DNA from 4 places in the Nocardia sp. NBC_01327 genome. Region 1 is predicted to be linked to each of the others. Evidence: riboswitches for the same ligand, from Rfam matches in the RefSeq annotation. Region 1 holds a riboswitch; each other region holds the start of a gene.
The links. Region 1 has a riboswitch for S-adenosylmethionine ahead of OG326_RS00425 (rhodanese-like domain-containing protein). Riboswitches for the same ligand answer to the same signal wherever they lie in the genome.
Positions count from the first base shown of each region.

Region 2: linked by a shared signal. The riboswitch ahead of OG326_RS07390 (bifunctional o-acetylhomoserine/o-acetylserine sulfhydrylase) and the one ahead of OG326_RS00425 (rhodanese-like domain-containing protein) in region 1 are both predicted to bind S-adenosylmethionine.
Region 3: linked by a shared signal. The riboswitch ahead of OG326_RS13900 (AfsA-related hotdog domain-containing protein) and the one ahead of OG326_RS00425 (rhodanese-like domain-containing protein) in region 1 are both predicted to bind S-adenosylmethionine.
Region 4: linked by a shared signal. The riboswitch ahead of OG326_RS04265 (aminotransferase class V-fold PLP-dependent enzyme) and the one ahead of OG326_RS00425 (rhodanese-like domain-containing protein) in region 1 are both predicted to bind S-adenosylmethionine.

Region 1 covers NZ_CP108383.1:96,617-100,908, reverse strand. The annotation lists gene OG326_RS00440 (amidohydrolase family protein) at 1-212, opposite strand, end outside; gene OG326_RS00435 (FAD-dependent oxidoreductase) at 289-1,731, opposite strand; gene OG326_RS00430 (Rv0361 family membrane protein) at 2,019-2,453, shown strand; SAM riboswitch class IV at 2,634-2,749, shown strand; gene OG326_RS00425 (rhodanese-like domain-containing protein) at 2,764-3,186, shown strand; gene OG326_RS00420 (O-succinylhomoserine sulfhydrylase) at 3,183-4,292, shown strand, end outside.
Region 2 covers NZ_CP108383.1:1,725,981-1,730,272, forward strand. The annotation lists gene OG326_RS07380 (hypothetical protein) at 1-58, opposite strand, end outside; gene metX (homoserine O-acetyltransferase MetX) at 244-1,398, opposite strand; gene OG326_RS07390 (bifunctional o-acetylhomoserine/o-acetylserine sulfhydrylase) at 1,395-2,744, opposite strand; SAM riboswitch class IV at 2,837-2,947, opposite strand; gene OG326_RS07395 (TetR/AcrR family transcriptional regulator) at 2,960-3,691, opposite strand; gene OG326_RS07400 (MFS transporter) at 3,829-4,292, shown strand, end outside.
Region 3 covers NZ_CP108383.1:3,130,017-3,134,308, forward strand. The annotation lists gene OG326_RS13885 (alpha/beta hydrolase) at 1-34, shown strand, start outside; gene OG326_RS13890 (FMN-dependent NADH-azoreductase) at 147-773, shown strand; gene OG326_RS13895 (MFS transporter) at 751-1,971, shown strand; SAM riboswitch class IV at 2,087-2,200, shown strand; gene OG326_RS13900 (AfsA-related hotdog domain-containing protein) at 2,218-3,006, shown strand; gene OG326_RS13905 (HAD family hydrolase) at 3,003-3,734, shown strand; gene OG326_RS13910 (hypothetical protein) at 3,731-4,292, shown strand, end outside.
Region 4 covers NZ_CP108383.1:971,416-975,707, forward strand. The annotation lists gene OG326_RS04255 (DUF2752 domain-containing protein) at 1-94, shown strand, start outside; gene OG326_RS04260 (hypothetical protein) at 188-373, shown strand; gene OG326_RS04265 (aminotransferase class V-fold PLP-dependent enzyme) at 396-1,709, opposite strand; SAM riboswitch class IV at 1,762-1,875, opposite strand; gene OG326_RS04270 (biliverdin-producing heme oxygenase) at 2,056-2,712, shown strand; gene OG326_RS04275 (LysE family translocator) at 2,844-3,479, shown strand; gene OG326_RS04280 (flavin reductase family protein) at 3,528-3,992, opposite strand; gene OG326_RS04285 (YbaK/EbsC family protein) at 4,241-4,292, opposite strand, start outside.

The DNA of each region.
Region 1 (4,292 bases):
CCGACCCAGCCCTCGCCCAATTCGGCGAGGGCGGCCCGGAGAAAGGTGTGCTCGTTGCCCTGGAAGGAACCGGCGACCACCGCGCCACTGTCGATATCGAAGCGCTGCATGCGCCGCCGATAGTCGGCAATGGTGTACGGGTCGGGCAGGTAGCCCTCGTTCTCGGCCAGCGGGAACCGCGGGTCGAAGATGTGGAGATGGGCATCGAACACGTGATCAGCATGCCTCAGAACGGTGACAAGTGCGGAAGACCTTGTCCACCTGCCGGATTCAGCCAGGTCAGAGCTATCAGGAAACCTTGTCCGGCTCGCTCGCGCGAATCATGTCCTCGCGCTCGACGACCTTCACCCGCTCGCGGCCTTCCGGCTCGCCCAGGGCGCGCTCGTGCGCGTCCAGGCGGTACCAGCCGGCCCAGGTGGTGAAGGGGACGCCCTTGCTCTCCAGGAACGAGGTCACCGCGTCCAGCTCCGGCTCGGCAGCCGGGGTGAAACCGGCGGCGTCGTCGAGCAGGCAGGCGATGGTCTCGTTCGCATCGCCCTTGGTGTGGCCGATGAGGCCGACCGGGCCGCGCTTGATCCAGCCGGTGACGTAGGTCTGCGGCATGAAGCGCGCCGCGCCGTCGGCGTCCTCGTCGAGCAGGACGCGCCCGGCCTCATTGGGCACGGTGCCGGCCTGGTCGTCGAACGGCAGGGCCGGGATGTTCTGCGACAGGTAGCCGACCGCGCGGTACACGGCCTGTACGTCGAAGTCCTTGAAAGTGCCGGAGCCCTTGACGTTTCCGGTGCCGTCGAGCGCGGTGCGCTCGGTGCGCAGGCCGACGACCTTGCCGTCGGCGTCACCGAGGATCTCGGCGGGGCTCTCGAAGAAGTGCAGGAACAGCTTGTGCGGGCGGTCGCCCACATCGCGAATGGCCCACTGCTCGAGGGTGTTGCAGATCATGTCGACCTGCTTCGAGTGCCGGCGTGCAGCCTCTGAACCCTCGTCGTAGTCGATGTCCTCGGGGTCGACGATGACCTCGATGGTCGGGGAGTGGTCCAGCTCGCGTAGCTCGAGCGGGGTGAACTTGGCCTGCGCGGGGCCGCGGCGTCCGAAGACGTGCACCTCGAGCGCCTTGTTCTCCTTCAGGCCCGCGTACACGTTCGGCGGGATCTCGGTGGGGAGTAGTTCGTCGCCGGTCTTGGCGAGCACACGGGCCACATCCAGGGCCACATTGCCGACGCCCAGGACCGCGACCTTCTCGGCGTCCAGCGGCCAGCTGCGCGGCACGTCCGGGTGCCCGTCGTACCAGGAGACGAAGTCGGCGGCGCCGAAGCTGCCTTCGAGCTCGATGCCCGGGACCTCGAGTGCGCGGTCGGCGTTCGCGCCGGTGGAGAAGATGACCGCGTCGTAGAAGCGCTGCAGGTCTTCGAGGGTGATGTCGACGCCGTAGTCGATATTGCCGAGCAGGCGGACCTGCTCCTTGTCGAGCACCTTGTGCAGGGCGGTGATGATGCCCTTGATGCGCGGGTGATCGGGGGCGACGCCGTAGCGGATCAGACCGAACGGTGCGGGCATCCGCTCGTAGAGGTCGATGCTCACATCGGCGTCGGACTTCATCAACGCGTCGGCGGCGTAGATTCCGGCCGGACCGGCGCCCACGATCGCAATGCGGAGCGGGCGGGTCACCGCACCGTGGTGCGAGTCGGACACCGTCCCGGACTGCGTATCGGTTGCTGCACTCTGTTCGGTCATTCTTACGCGCACCCTTTGGTTGGAACTATCTTGTCGTCAAGTCTCAGCCGTCGCTCTTAGCTTAGGCTAAGTTGACGCCCTCGCCCCGGGTGCCTCCGTTGGATCCCCGAAGCTGCAGCGTTGCTGCCTGGTACCGCTATTCCCGCTCGTTCAGGGAAATTGTGCTGATTCTATCGGTGGAAGGAACCCCCCGCCCGCGGCGGTGCGGTGAACTGTACGAATGCCCATCCCGCTCGCTGACCGGTGCGGCGGACCGTGCGCTCCGGCGCTACGGGCATGATCTACCCATGAGCGACGTCGATGACCAGGCGGTTCCGATCGATCAGGACGAGGCCAGGAGCATGCTGCCGTTCCTGCTGGCGGCCGGCATCCTGGTGCTGGTGGTTATCGGGATCGTGATCGCCACCCTGATGTCGCCGGCTGAGAAGAATCTCACAGATTCCGGTCAGCTGGCCGTCGCCGCCCGCAATTTCATCCAATCCCGCAGTGACGGTGGCGCACTCGATCCGGCCGTGGTCTGCAAGGGCTTCGACGACAACCGCTCGCCGCTGAAAACCGCGGTCGAGGGCGGCCCGAAACTCGACATCGTCGGGCTCGCCGACTCGAAAATCGACGGTGATCATGCGACCGCCGCGGTCACCTTCCGCGCCGACAGCCACGATACGACCGCCACCTGGAACTTCACCCGCGCAGATACGACCTGGCTGGTCTGCAATTCCTGAGGTCCTCACCAGCCCCAAGTTCGCGGCCCGCCTGGGTCTGGACTGACGGAGTGGGGGAGCGAAGCGGAGGAGCGGAGGAGGGAAGACCCAGGTAACAGGGCCGCGAACCCGCCGGAGCGGAGCGGAGGCAAATTAAACAGGGTTTGACAGTGGGGCATGATTTTCGGCAATCTCAACCCAGGTCATGAGTATCAGCGCGAAGCCCCGGCTGGCTGATCGGCAACCCTCCTCCGCGGCGGGGTGCTCCGGGTGACGACCTGGCCGCGCATCGGGCAACGGTGCGGCAAGTGCGGATTCACAGGAGGTCGATATGAGTTACGCGGGTGACCTGACGCCGAAGCAGGCGTGGGAACTGTTGCGGGACAATCCGAATGCGGTGCTGGTGGACGTGCGCACCGAAGCCGAGTGGCGCTTTGTCGGAGTCCCCGATACCAGTGGCATCGGGCGGCCGACCGCGCTGATCGAATGGGTCGACGCCACCGGCACGCGCAATGCCCGGTTCGTGGACCAGCTGAAGCAGGCGCTCGCCGATCGTGAGCCGGATTCGGAGGCGCCGGTGATCTTCATCTGTCGCTCCGGCCAGCGCTCCATCGGTGCGGCGACGGCGGCGACGGGCATCGGGCTCGCACCGGCCTTCAATGTCCTCGAGGGTTTCGAAGGCGCGCTCGACGCGCAGGGACACCGCGGCAGCGAGGGCTGGCGCGCCGACGGACTTCCGTGGAGGCAGTCATGATCACCGGTGGATCGTTCGAGCGACCGCTGCCCGAGGGCGTCGGCCCGGCCACGCTCGGTGTGCGAGGTGGCCTGCGCCGCTCCGGTTTCGAGGAGACGTCGGAGGCGCTGTACCTGTCCTCGGGCTTCGTCTACGAGAGCGCCGAGGCCGCCGAGGCGTCCTTCACCGGCGATATCAAGCATTTCGTCTACTCGCGCTACGGCAATCCGACGGTCGCCATGTTCGAGGAGCGCCTGCGCCTGCTCGACGGCGCCGAAGCGTGTTTCGCCACCGCCAGCGGCATGTCCGCGGTCTTCACCGCACTGGGTGCGCTGCTCGGCGCGGGTGACCGACTGGTCGCCGCGCGCAGCCTGTTCGGCTCCTGCTTCGTGGTGGCCAATGAGATCCTGCCGCGCTGGGGCGTGGAGACCGTCTTCGTCGACGGCGAGGATCTGGCGCAGTGGGAAGAGGCGCTGTCGGTGCCGACCCAGGCCGTGTTCTTCGAGACCCCGTCCAACCCCATGCAGACGCTGGTGGATGTGCGCGCGGTCTGCGATCTCGCACATGCCGCGGGTGCACAGGTGGTGCTGGACAACGTCTTTGCCACTCCGCTGCTGCAGAAGGGCTTCGATCTCGGCGCCGATGTGTTGGTCTACTCCGGCACCAAGCACATCGACGGCCAGGGCCGGGTGCTCGGCGGCGCGATTCTCGGTTCGCACGACTACATCGACGGCCCGGTGAAAAACCTGATGCGCCATACCGGTCCGGCGCTGAGCCCGTTCAATGCCTGGACGCTGCTCAAGGGTCTGGAGACCATGCCGCTGCGGGTGCGCCAGTCCACGGAGTCCGCGCTGCGGATCGCCGAATTCCTGGAGCAGCACCCGGCGGTGTCGTGGGTGAAGTACCCGTTCCTGCCGTCGCATCCGCAGTACGAGCTGGCCAGGAAGCAGATGTCCGGCGGCGGCACGGTGGTGACCTTCGAGTTGAAGGCGCTGCCGGAGGACGCCAAGAAGCGGGCGTTCGAGGTGCTCAACGGTCTGCGCATCATCGACATCTCCAATAATCTGGGCGATTCGAAGACGCTGATCACCCATCCCGCCACCACCACCCATCGGGCGATGGGGCCG
Region 2 (4,292 bases), 1.6 Mb from region 1:
CATCGGAGAGCAACGCGACGAGATCGCGAAGATCCATGTCATCGAAGGCTGCTGTCATGTCACCACCATACGACCACCGCCGAGTTTCGGCACGGATTCCGGTCTCCGGTTACCTGGTGTCACGCGAACGAAACCGACAGTGCGTCAAGATAATTCGTACGAAACAGGCGCGACTCATGGCATTGTCTGCGGTCATTGCACCGCAGGCATTACATACCGGTCGGTCGCTGGCGATACTACCGATCAGCCACGCGCGGCGCGCGCCAGCTCCATCGTCTCGAGCATCAGCTTGCTGACCGCCTCGGTCTCGGTGAGGAAGCCGTCGTGGCCGTCGCGGGAGTGCACGATCTCCAGCCCCTTACAGCCCGGCAGCAGATCCGCCAGCTCCTGCTGATTCCGCAGCGGATACAGGCGATCGGAATCCACACCGCCGACCACACACGGTACCGGCGTGCCCGACAGCGCCGCCTCGATGCCACCGCGCCCACGGCCCACGTCGTACCGATTCAGCGCCTCGGTGAGCAGGACGTAGGTGGCCGGATCGAAACGCGAGATGAGCTTGTCGGCCTGGTACTCCAGATAGCTCTGCACCGCGTAACGCCCACCCTCCCAGGGGTTCTCGTCACCCTGGGCGAAATTCTCGAAACGGTGATCGAGCTCGGCCTCGGCGCGATAGGTGAGGTGCGCCATACGCCGCGCCAGGCCCATGCCCGTCATCGGCGCACGCCCGGTGCCGTAGTAGTCACCGCCCTGCCAGTCCGGATCGGCCTTGATGACGGCGATCTGGGTGGTCTGCTGGCCGAGCTGATCGGCGGTGGCCCGCGCACTGGCCGCGAGCACCAGTGCCGCGCCGACCCGTTCGGGATATCCGATCATCCACTCCAGCACCCGCATGCCGCCCATGGAACCGCCCACGACGGCGGCCAGGCGCTCGACCCCGAGCACATCGAAGAACTGCGCCTCCGCGGTCACCTGATCGCGCACGGTGATCTCGGGAAACCGTCCGCCCCAAGGCTTTCCGTCCGGCGCCAGCGACGCCGGACCGGTACTGCCCTTACAGCCGCCGAGCACATTGGTGGCGATGACACACCACTCGCGGGTGTCGATGGCCTTGCCGGGACCGATGGTCCCGTCCCACCAGCCGGGCTGATCGTGATGCACATCGGCCGGGCCGACCACATGCGAATCACCGGTCAGCGCATGCTCGATCAACACCAGATTGTCGGCATTCGCCGATAGTTCGCCCCAGCGTTGCACGGCCAGCGTCACGTCGGGAAGGACGGCGCCGCTCTCCAGCGCCACCTCCCCGATCGTAATGCTGCCGAGCGTGCCGTCCGGCGGCGGAAGCAGGACTTCCGCCGTCGAACGGGCAGTGCTCGATTCGATATTCGCGGTCAACTTGCGGCCGCCGTCAATCCGGCGCGCAGGTCCGCCAGGATGTCGTCGATGCCCTCGATACCCACGGCCAAACGGACCAGACCAGGGGTGACGCCGGAAGCGAGCTGCTCCTCGGGTGTCAGCTGGGAGTGGGTGGTGGAAGCCGGGTGGATGACGAGCGAGCGCACATCCCCGATGTTAGCGACATGGCTGTGCAGCACCAGGGTGTCCACGAACTTCTTGCCCGCATCCACGCCGCCGGCCAGTTCGAACGAGACGATGGCGCCGACACCCTTGGGAGCCAGTTGTTTGCCACGCTCGAACCACGGCGAACTCGGCAGCCCCGCGTAGTAGACCTTCTCGACGCCCGGCTGCTGCGTCAGGAACTCCGCCACGGCCTCCGCATTGGACACGTGCCGCTCCAGCCGCAGGCTCAGCGTCTCGATGCCCTGGCTGATCAGGAAGGCGTTGAACGGCGAAGCCGCGGCGCCCAGATCGCGCAGCAGCTGCACCCGTGCCTTGAGTGCGTACGCCGGCGCGCCGAGATCGGCGAAGACGGCGCCGTGGTAGCTGGGATCGGGGGTGGTGAAGCCCGGGAACCGCGGCTCACCGTCGGCATCGCGCACGGTCCAGTCGAAGGTGCCGCCGTCGACGATCACGCCCGCGACCGCGGCGCCGTGCCCGCCCAGGTACTTGGTGGCCGAGTGCACCACGATGTCCGCGCCGTGCTTCAGCGGCTGGAGCAGGTACGGCGTGGCGACGGTGTTGTCCACGATCAGCGGGATGCCCGCCGCGTGCGCGACACCGGCGATGCCCGGGATGTCGAAGATGGAGCTGCTCGGATTGGCGATCGTCTCGCCGTAGAACGCCTTGGTGTTCGGCCGCACGGCCGCTTCCCACTGCGCCAGATCATCGGGATCCTCGACGAAGCTGACCTCGATGCCCAGCTTGGGCAGCGAGTAGTGGAAGAGGTTGTAGGTGCCGCCGTACAGGTGCGGGCTGGACACGATGTGATCGCCCGCCGAGGCGAGGTTCAGGATCGCGTAGGTCTCCGCGGCCTGCCCGGAGGCCAGCAGCAGTGCGGCCACACCGCCCTCGAGCGCGGCGATGCGCTGCTCCACCACGTCCTGGGTGGGATTCATGATGCGGGTGTAGATATTGCCCGGCTCGGCGAGACCGAACAGCGCGGCGGCGTGATCGGTATCGCGGAAGGCGTACGAGGTGGTCTGGTAGATCGGCAGGGCGCGCGCGCCGGTGGTGGCGTCGGGGGCCTGTCCGGCGTGGATCTGCTTGGTCTCGAAGGACCAGTTGGCCGGGTCGATGTCGCTGGTTGCCGAAGAGGCAGCGGGCGCGGTCGAGTCACTCATGTCGTGCTCCAGAGAAAAGGTCGCCGAATGGCGGAGGTGGACGTTATCGGAAGGCGAATAAGCTTCGACAACAACACATCTCGGGTCCTCCTACAGTGCGCTTGCGCTCGGCCTTCGAGCGCCTGGTCCTCACCCGGAGCACCCCGCCGCTGCTGGAGGGTTGCCGATCAGCGAGCCGGGGCTTAACGCTGATGCTCTTGACCTGTTGCGAAATTCTAACGGGGACCGGTGGCGGCCGTCGCGACGGGGAGGGCGCAACTGCGCGTGTACTCCTCGTAGGCGGCGAGCACATTGTCGATGAGCTCGCGTGCCGTGCTCGCGCTGGAGCAATCGGGGAACTCGGAGGAGGCGTCGAATTCGCACTCCATGCCGATGCGCACGATGGCGTGCCAGGTGGCCGAGATCATCCGCACCGGCATGGCGTTCGGATCGGTCTGCAGGCGTTCGGCGAGCACCGTCGTCATGGACAGGGTCTTGGTATCGGCCGCGGACAGGCTTTCGGCGCGGACTGTCGCATTGCTCTGGGTGATGCGCTGCATCTGCTGAAACCAGTGGAACGGCAGCGGATTGTCGCCCTCGATGACCTGCTCGACCACGGCCATGAACGCGTCGAGCAGGGCCTGCAGCTCATTGCCGGTGATGGGCTGCGCGCGCAGCTGGTCGGCGAGCGCCCGGCCCATGTCCTCGATCGGGGCGATGACGATCGCCTCTTTGCTGTCGAAGTACCGGTTGATGGTGCGCGGTGAGACATCGGCCGCATCGGCGATCTGCTCGACGGTGGTGGCGTCGAAGCCCTGGGCATCGCACAGCTGCAGTGCCACATCGATGATGCGCGTCCGGGTCTGCTGCTTCTTGCGCTCGCGCAGACCCGGCCGATGGCGCTCCAGACTCGCCCGCTCGGGGCTGTGGAGTGTCAGTGAACCGGCATGCGTCGACGACTCGGACATGCCGTCATTGTATAGCCGTCCGGCGAGATTGTGACGAGAACCGCCAACTGTCTGATTGCGACACTTTTCTCTTGACGCCAATTGTCTGGAGGTGCCACGATGGACCAGGCTGTTCGAACCACTCCTGAGGAGACGGCATGACCACTGGGATGGCGACTCTCGCGCCCGATGAAAAATCAAGTCAGACAAGCGCTTCCAAGCGCTGGCTGGCGCTGGGCGTGATTGCCATGGCCCAGCTGATGGTGGTGCTCGACGCCACCATCGTCACTATTTCCCTGCCCTTCGCCCAGCAGGACCTCGGCATCAGCGACGGCAACCGGCAGTGGATCCTCACCGCCTACACGCTGATCTTCGGTGGCCTGCTGCTACTCGGCGGACGGCTCGCCGACTACCTCGGCCGCCGCCGCATCTTCCTGATCGGCCTGATCGGCTTCGCCGGAGCCTCGGCGCTGGCCGGACTCGCGCAGAACACCGCGGAACTGTTCGCCGGTCGCGGCCTGCAGGGTGCGTTCGGCGCACTGCTGGCGCCGGCGGCGCTGTCGCTGGTGTCGATCACCTTCACCGAGCCCAAGGAGCGGGCGCGCGCGTTCGGCGTCTTCGC
Region 3 (4,292 bases), 3.0 Mb from region 1:
GGAGGCGTCCGCGTCCGAGCCCGCCGGGGTGTAGGGCAGGAGCCGCATCGCGCCGGATGGGCTTGCGATCACCGCGCACGTAACCCTCGTGAGGCGCAGCGGCACATTGATATTCCTTGGACTCTCTTGTCCACGAAAGGATTTCAATGACCACCCTGCTGCATATCAATGCCTCGGCCCGTGGCGCGCACAGCCAATCCAGGGCGCTGGCCCAGACCTTCATCGAGGGTCTGACCGCGCGTGATCCGGAGCTGATCGTCGAGACGCTGGATCTCTTCGAGGCTGAACTGCCCGAATTCGGCACGCACGCCGCCGAAGCCAAGCTCGCGCTGTTCACCGGCCGGGATCAGACCCCGGAACAGCTGGTGGCCTGGGAGCAGGCGCGCACGGTCTTCGACCGCTTCGCGGCGGCCGATCAGTACGTCATCAATATCCCGATCTGGAATGCGGGCGTCCCGTACATCTTCAAGCAGTGGGTCGATATCGTCACCCAGCCCGGCTGGGCATTCACCTTCGATCCGGAGACCGGCTACTCCGGGCTGCTCACTCAGAAGCGCGCGGTCACCGTCTACACCAGCGGCGTGCATCAGCCCGGCGTGCCGGTGGAGTTCGGCTCCGACTTCGCGACCCCGTTCGTACAGGACTGGCTGAACTTCGTCGGTATCAAGGACATTGCGGAAATCCGGTTCGCGCCCACGGTGCTGACCGAGGATGCGCAGGCCGGGTTCGCGACAGCTCAGGAGCGTGCGCGTGAGCTCGCCGCCGGATACTGAGCAGCAGGTCTGGGCGCCGACCGGGCGCACCGTCGGGGCCGTCTGCGCGGTGGGAATTCTGGTGGTCGGCCAGCTGTATGTGGTGCTGCCGGTGCTGAATCGGCTGGCGCAGGACTGGGATACCTCCAAATCGGCCGCGACCTGGACCACCACCGCATTCGGATTGGCCTACGGCGCAGGCTTTCTGGTGACCGGACCGCTCTCCGATCGCTGGGGGCGGCGGCCGGTCATCGTCGGCGGGCTCATCGCCACGGTGGTCAGCTCGCTCATCGTTGCTCTCGCGCCCGATGTGGGCACCGGGCTGGCGGCCCGCATCCTGCAGGGTCTCACCGCCTCGTTCTTCGCCCCGGCCGCCTTCGCCTATCTGTCGGAGCGCATTGCGCCGGAGCGCAGGATCTTTGCGCTCACCTGCCTGACCAGCTCGTTCCTCGCGGCGGGTGTGGTGGCGCAGGTGCTGGCACAGCTCATCGCGAATGCATGGGGATGGCATGCCATCTTCATCGTGGGCGCTCTCGCATTCGTGGTCTCGGCCGTGGTCCTGCAGGTCGTGCTGGAGGGCGCCGCCGACGAAAGGAAGAACACCGCGCCCTCGGCGGGATTCGGTGAGACGGTGCGCACCGTCTTCTCGCCCTTCGCAGCCCTGCTGCGGCAGGGCCGGCTGGTGCTGCTGTATGCGAGCTGCCTGGCGGTGCTCGGCTCGTTCGTCGGGCTCTACACCGGTATTCAGCTGGCACCGCCGCAGGGTGTGGGATCGAGCAATGGTGCGCTACTTGCCTTGCGGGCCAGTGCGATTCCCGCCATGATCGCGGTGCCATTGCTCGCCGGACGGCTCGGTGTGATCACACCGAGCACCCGGGTGATCGTCGCACTGGGCATCGCCGGGATAGCGGCCGCGGTGACAGCGATTCCGCTCGGCGGAGTCTGGGTCGCGGTCTGGCTGCTGGTGTTCGTCGCGGCGATCGCCGTCGCGGCTCCGGCCGCCGTGCAGGCGATTGCGGCGCGGGCCGGTGCGGCCCGCGGCGCGGCGACCGCGCTCTACACCTTCGCGCTTTTCGTCGGTGCCAGTGCGGGTCCGCAGCTGGCGAATCTAGTTGCCCACAGCGGGTATTCGGCGGTGGCGCTGGCCATTGCCGGACTGTCGCTGGCGGGTGCGGCGCTCGCCTACGCCTCGGCGCGGGGGACCGCCGCAGCAGCCTGAATCGGAGTATCCGGCGGGGGCCATCGGCGTCCTCCGCGCGGCGCGACGGGGGTTTTCACCACCCTGGTTTGAATCGTTGTCTGTAATTCACTGCGCCACATAGTTTTTCAATCACGGTCATGAGTTCCAGCGTCAAGCCCCGGCTTGCTGGGCGGCAACCCTCCAGCGACGGCGGGGTGCTCCGGGTGACGACCGGATGGCGGCAGAAGCGCCGCCATAAGCGTGCTCGCTCTCGGAGGTAGAACCATGTCTGTAGCCCAACTTTCCTCGGCGCATCCTGCCGCCGAACCCTTGACGGCCGGCGCGATACTGCTGGTCGCCGACCGGTTCCGGGGCATTGCCGAGGACGACCGGGCCTTTACGGTGTCCGGGCTGGTCGCCGCCCTGCGCGGCGGCCGGCTGCGGGAGGCGACGGAGCCGCTCACCATCCATCTCGGGCAGGGCGTCACCGGCCACGATCTGGACTATGTCGAGCATGTGGCGACCGTGCACGCTCCGGCCGGAGTGCAGGTGACCGGTCCGGTCGCCGAGCCCGCGCCGCGACACCAGGTGCACAAGTATCAGAACTCGAATGTGCTGCTGGCCAACCTCATTCGGGAGAACGACACCGAGTTCCGGGCCGATCTGCGGATTCACGGTGACAATGAACTACTGCTGGACCACCAGACCGGCGAACACGTGCAGGGCCTGGTGATCGTCGAGGCGGTCCGGCAGCTGTTCCTCGGGGCGTTCGAGCTGGAGTACGGCCGGCGCTGGCCCGAGCAGCACTTCTACATCGTCTGGAACAGCATCGAATTGGAGTTCACGTCGTTCCTGTTCCCGCTGCCCGCCACCCTGCACGCGGTCCTCACCCCGGTCGCCATCGAGGATCCCGCCAAGCTGGAGTTCGCCATCGAAGTGGATGTGCGCCAGCTCGATCGCAGCGTGGCGACCGCCCGCATCACCTACGCCGCCCTGCCGAACGAGCGCATTTCGCAGATCGAACGGCACAAGGCGGCCAAGGCGATCGCGGCCTACCTCGGTGCGGTGGCATGAGCGCCCCCGCTGCCGCGGCCTTCTTCGATGTCGATGAAACCCTCATCACGGTCAAGAGCATGTTCGCCTTCCAGCGCTTCTGGCTGGCCGAGCATGGTGACGACGGCGCCGAATACGCGCGACTGAGCGGGGAGGTGAAGGAGCGGGCGGCCGCGGGCGTGCCCCGGGAGGAGGTCAATCGGCACTATTACCGCGCGTATCGCGGTGTGCGTGCCGACGAGCTCGCCGCGGCGGGCAGGCGGTGGTTCGAGGCCTTCACCGCCGAGGGCGCCGCCTACTACACGGACGGGGTGGAAACACTGCGCGCCCACCGTGATTCGGGGGTGGTGACGGTTCTTCTCTCGGGATCGTTCGCCGCGCCGCTGGCCCCCGTGGCGGCGGCGCTCGGCGCGGATCACCTCATTGCCACCAGCCTGGTGGTGGATGAGAACGGTCTGCTGACCGGCGAGATCGAACGCCCGATGATCGGTGCGGGCAAGGCCGATGCCGTGGTGAGATTCCTGCTCACACACGGAATCTCGGTCGAGAACACCTATGGCTACGGCGATCACGCCAGTGATCTGCCGTTCCTGCGGGCGGTCACGCACCGGGGCTTCCGGGGTGACGATCCGGTGCTGGTCGAACAGGCGAGCGCCGGGAGCTGGATTCATCTGAGCGACAGGGTGAGTGCCGCGATCGGTGACCCCGGCCGGATTCTCACGGAGCAGGAAGCGGTAGCGGTGTGGTGACCAGGACGTACGAGCTGACCCCGACCACCCAGGGTCCGCTGTATCCGCCGAGCGAAGTACTCGATGCCGCAGGCGATTTCATTGTTGTCGGCTGGCTGAACGAACCCGGTCCGGACGGTTCGGTCGCGCGGTGCTGGGGCCGGGCCATCGTCTCGGCCGAGACGCCGGTGCCGAAGTTCGGTGCGCTGGCGCCGTATACGGTCGTGCGCGAACTCCCGGAGGAATTGCCGGAGGCGGATGCGGCAAGCGTGCTGTACACGCTCCCACTTCCCTTGCCCGCCAATAACTATCCGATGGTGTTCGCGCCCGACCAGCGGCCCGACGCCGATACCGTGCGGCGTCCGAGCTACCCGTTCCACGAGACGCCGATTCCGGATCTGCGCCCCGAGGACGGCCGCAGGCTCACCACCCCGGTGACCCTGGGGGAGTGGCTGCGGGCGCGCGGCAGTGTCGAGGTCACGGTCGATGCGGAGGGCCGAACAGGCGAATTCCGTTTCGAATTCACCGATCTCATTCCCGATTCGCTCTACACCGTGATGTCGTTGCGCAGCAATGACC
Region 4 (4,292 bases), 870 kb from region 1:
ACCGAAGCCTGCGCTCTGGGCGCTGCTGGCGTTGGCTCTCCTATATACGGTGTTCCGCAATACGCCCTGGGGAACGTGGCTGGCCCCGGTGTAATCCGTTCGTCCCGAACTACCGGTGACCAGCCTGCCGGGCGGGCCCGGCGTGCCTGTCCGCGTAATTCCCGCCGAATCAGGGCATGCTCTCGATATGAGTGATTCTCTGAAAGACCGTGTGCGAGCGAAGCTGATCCGCCAGCTCGCGGAGGACGGGCCGGACCAGGAACACGATGACGGGCGCCAGCTTTCGGTCCAGGACGACCTGGATCTGCTGAACGCCGTCACCGACGACGACCCGTTCGTAGAGGAACTCGCCGAGCGCTACCTGGTGCCGTAACCCGCTCCCGGGAGCGCGCCGATCAGATGGCGCAGGGTGCTCCGCCCTCGGCGCTGCTGCCGAAGGGGCGGGTTTCGGGGGTGGGGTTCCAGTGGCCTTCGGTTTTGGCGTAGTTCCAGGCGGAGCCGTTCTCGACGAGGGTCGAGAGGGCGTCGATCAGGCGGTCTACGGCGGCGGCGGTGCTGCCGAGGCCGATGCTGGCGCGCAGGGCCGCGTCGACGCCGAGTCGGGCGAGCAGGGGGTGGGCGCAGAAGCGGCCGTCGCGGACGCCGATGCCGTGTTCGGCGGAGAGGTACGCGGCCACCTGGCCGGGTTCGAAACCGTCGACGGTGAAGGCGACAATGCCGACGGCATCGGTGCTGTCCCGCCAGATGCGCAGGAAGTTCACGCCCGGAACGGTTTTCAGGCCGTAGCGCAGGCGGTGCGTGAGGTACTGCTCGTGCTCGCGGACGGTGGTCTCGTCGAGTTCGGCGAGCGCGTCACACGCGGCGGCCAGCGCGGCCACGCCGAGCACATTGGGAGAGCCGGCCTCGTGCCGCTGCGGGGCGGGGGCCCATTCGACGCCGTCGGCGGTTACCGAGCGGACCGCGCCGCCGCCCGCGAGGTACGGCTCGGCGGCATCGAGCCAGTCCCGCCGGCCGACCAGTACGCCCGCGCCGAACGGCGCGTACGCCTTGTGCCCGGAGAAGGCCAGGTAGTCGATGCCGCTGGTCTGCAGATCGATGCGGCGGTGCGGTGCGAGCTGGGCGGCGTCCACCAGGATCCGGGTGCCGCACTGGTGCGCGATCCAGGCCAGCCGCTCCAGCGGCAGCAGTTCGCCGGTGACATTCGAGGCGCCCGTAATCGCAAGCAGCGCAGCGGGTTTGGAGCACAGTTCGGCTACCACGCGCTGAATGGTCTCCTCGATGGTGTCCGCGACCGGCACCACCCGGCGACCGCCTCGGATCCACGGCAGGAAGTTGGCGTGGTGTTCCACATCGAGCACCACGGTGTCGCCGGGTACGCAGGCGGCGAGCAGATTCAGTGAATCGGTGGTGTTGCGGGTGAAGACCACGACCTGGTCATCGCCGGCATTCAGGAAGCGGGCGACCGAGCCGCGGGCGGCCTCGTAGCAGTCGGTGGAGACGCGGGAGGCGTAGCCGGCGCCGCGGTGCACGCTGGCGTAGAACGGCAGCAGTTGCTGCACCCGGTCGGTGACCTGCGTCAATGCCGGTGCGCTGGCGGCATAGTCGAAGTTGGCGTAGGTGGTGGTCCCACCCTGCACGAGAGGTACCCGCAGATCACAACCGGAGACGGTGGCGAGAGCGGCACAGGACTGGTCGGCAAATGCAGTCATCACGAAATCCCATTCGGGCAAGGGACGCGCGATCAGAAAAAGAATGATCGAGAGTCCGCGCTTGCCGCGCCCGGTCGGGCGGCGGCCCGGTCGTCACCTGGAGCACCCCACCGCGGAGGAGGGTTGCCGACCAGCTAGCCAGGGCTTGACGCTGGTACTCATGACCTGATTTGGAAGGCTGGCAGATGGTCCGGGGTCTTGTCAACCCCTTCGGAAAAATCATCCGAAAGTTGGAGTGGGTGGGCCGCAAAGTTCGAATCGCGCGATCGTTGCTGACGCGTATGGTCAAGGGGAAGTTAGGGTAGCCAAAGGTGGGCGCCCCCGGTTCGAAACGAGGAGCTCGACCATGTTGGATACCGCGCCGTTCTCGACGCTCATTCGTTCCGCGACCGAACAGCAGCACACCGAGGCCGAACACTCCACCTTCATGAGCGATCTGCTGCAGGGCAGGCTCGGCGTCGAGGCCTTCTACCGCTACACCTCGCAGCTGTGGTTCGTCTACGACGCCCTCGAAAAGCATTCCGCCGCACTGGCTTCCGACCCGGTCGCTGGACCGTTCGTCAAGCCGGAGCTGAATCGCCTGGCGGCCCTCGAAATCGATCTCGCCCACCTCGGCGGCGCGAACTGGCGCGAGGAACTGGCAGCCCTGCCGTCCACCGCCGCCTACGCCGCCCGCATCGACGAGTGCGCGCGCACCTGGCCGGCCGGTTACGTGGTGCACCACTACACCCGCTACCTGGGCGATCTTTCGGGCGGACAGGTCATTCGCGGTACCGCCGAGAAGCTGTGGGACCTGCCCAAGAAGGGTGACGGCGTCCGCTTCTACGTCTTCGACGACATCTCCAACCCGGCCGCGTTCAAGCGCGAATACCGGGAGAACCTGGACGGGCTGCCGATCGCCGGTCCGGATGTCGAGCGGGTGCTCGACGAAGCTCGTCTCGCGTTCTCGATGAACACCGCTGTGTTCCGCGAACTGGGCGCGGAATTCAGCGCGCGGAACTGAATCTCTGCTGCTCGGGGGAGCCGCCGGCCATTCCCTCCGGATAAGGTCGGCGGCTTTCTATTTGTCCCCCCGCTGTACCGCGGCGCCGGCCCGGCCTTGCGCCGCAGCACCGGGTGCGCTGCCATAGAGGTGTGAGTTTCCCTCTGCTGCTGAGTTTTATCGGGCTGTGCGTACTGCTGGCCCTCACTCCCGGCCCGGATACCTTTCTGGTGCTGCGCTTCACGATGGCCGGGCGCCGCCCCGGTATCGCCGCGGCGGTCGGATCGTCGTTCGGCGGGCTGGTCTGGGCGGTGGTGGTCGCGGCGGGTGTCGCGGCGCTGCTGGAACAGTCGGCGACGGCGTATCGCAGCTTGAAAGTGATCGGCGGAATCTACCTGCTGTACCTGGGTGTTCGCGCCCTGCTCGAACACCGGCGCGGTCAGGCGGCGAGCGCCCCGGAACTCACCGCGGACGGTGCTCCGGCGCAGCGGGTGTCCGTTCGCTCGGCATTCGCTGCCGGATTGCTGTCCTGCATTTTCAACCCGAAGGTCGGGCTTTTCTATCTCGCGGTACTGCCGCAGTTCCTGTCGCAGGTGACCTTCGCGAATACGCTCGGCCTCGGCGCCATCGAATGCACCATCGCCGCAATCGAAATGGTGCTGCTGGCGGTCGCCGCCTCGCGCGCGGTGGCGCTGCTGCGCAAGCCCAAGGTGCGGGATCGGCTGGAACAGGCGAGCGCGGCCATCCTGGCGGCGCTGGGCCTCGGCACGGTGGCCTCGGCGGCCTGAGCGCGCGGTCGCCTGAGCGCGCGGTGGCTCGGGCGCAAGAGCGCCGGCTCAGTCGGCGATCTCGGCGCGGTGGTAGACGCCGTTGTAATAGACCAGCGGCCCGACGGCGGGTGCGTCCTCGGTGTTGTCGTGCACGCGCGTGACCAATCCGACCACCAGGGTGTGATCGCCGATCGGGATGAGCTGATGCACGGTGGCCCGCACCCAGATCGGAGTGCCGTGCAGTACCGGTTCGCCGCTCGGCAGGGTGGTCCACAGCGACCGGTCGGTGAAGCGCTCTTCGGCGCTGCGGCTGAATCGCTGGGCCAGATGCTTCTGATGTTCGCCGAGGAAGTGCACGACCACCGAATCGGCGTTCGACAGGGCGGTGAGGCTGGAGGAGGTCGCGGCGATATTGAAGGAGATGAGCGGCGGCTCCGCCGAGAGGGAGGCGAAGGAGGTGGCGGTGAAACCGACCGGACCGGCCTCGGAGTGCAGGGTGACGATGGTGACGCCGGCGGGATAGTGCCGCATTGCGGCCCGGTACTGCTGGGCGGTGATGCCGCTCAGGTCGTCGGGCGCTTGGAAGTCGGCGCCGTGCGTGAATAGCTCGGTGCCGGGCGGCGGAGAATCGGTCACATTCCGAACCTACGTCGTCCGGGGGCTGGATATTCCGGGGAGTGTGAAATATCGCGCGGGGGTGGAGTCTTGTGCGGAGTGGGGTGCGAGAAGTTGCGCGGATTTGGGGTCCCCCGAAACGACGGTAGGGGGTGGGGTGGGGATCAGTCCACGTCTATGGCGAGACCTGCGGTGATTCGTACTAATTCTCCAAAA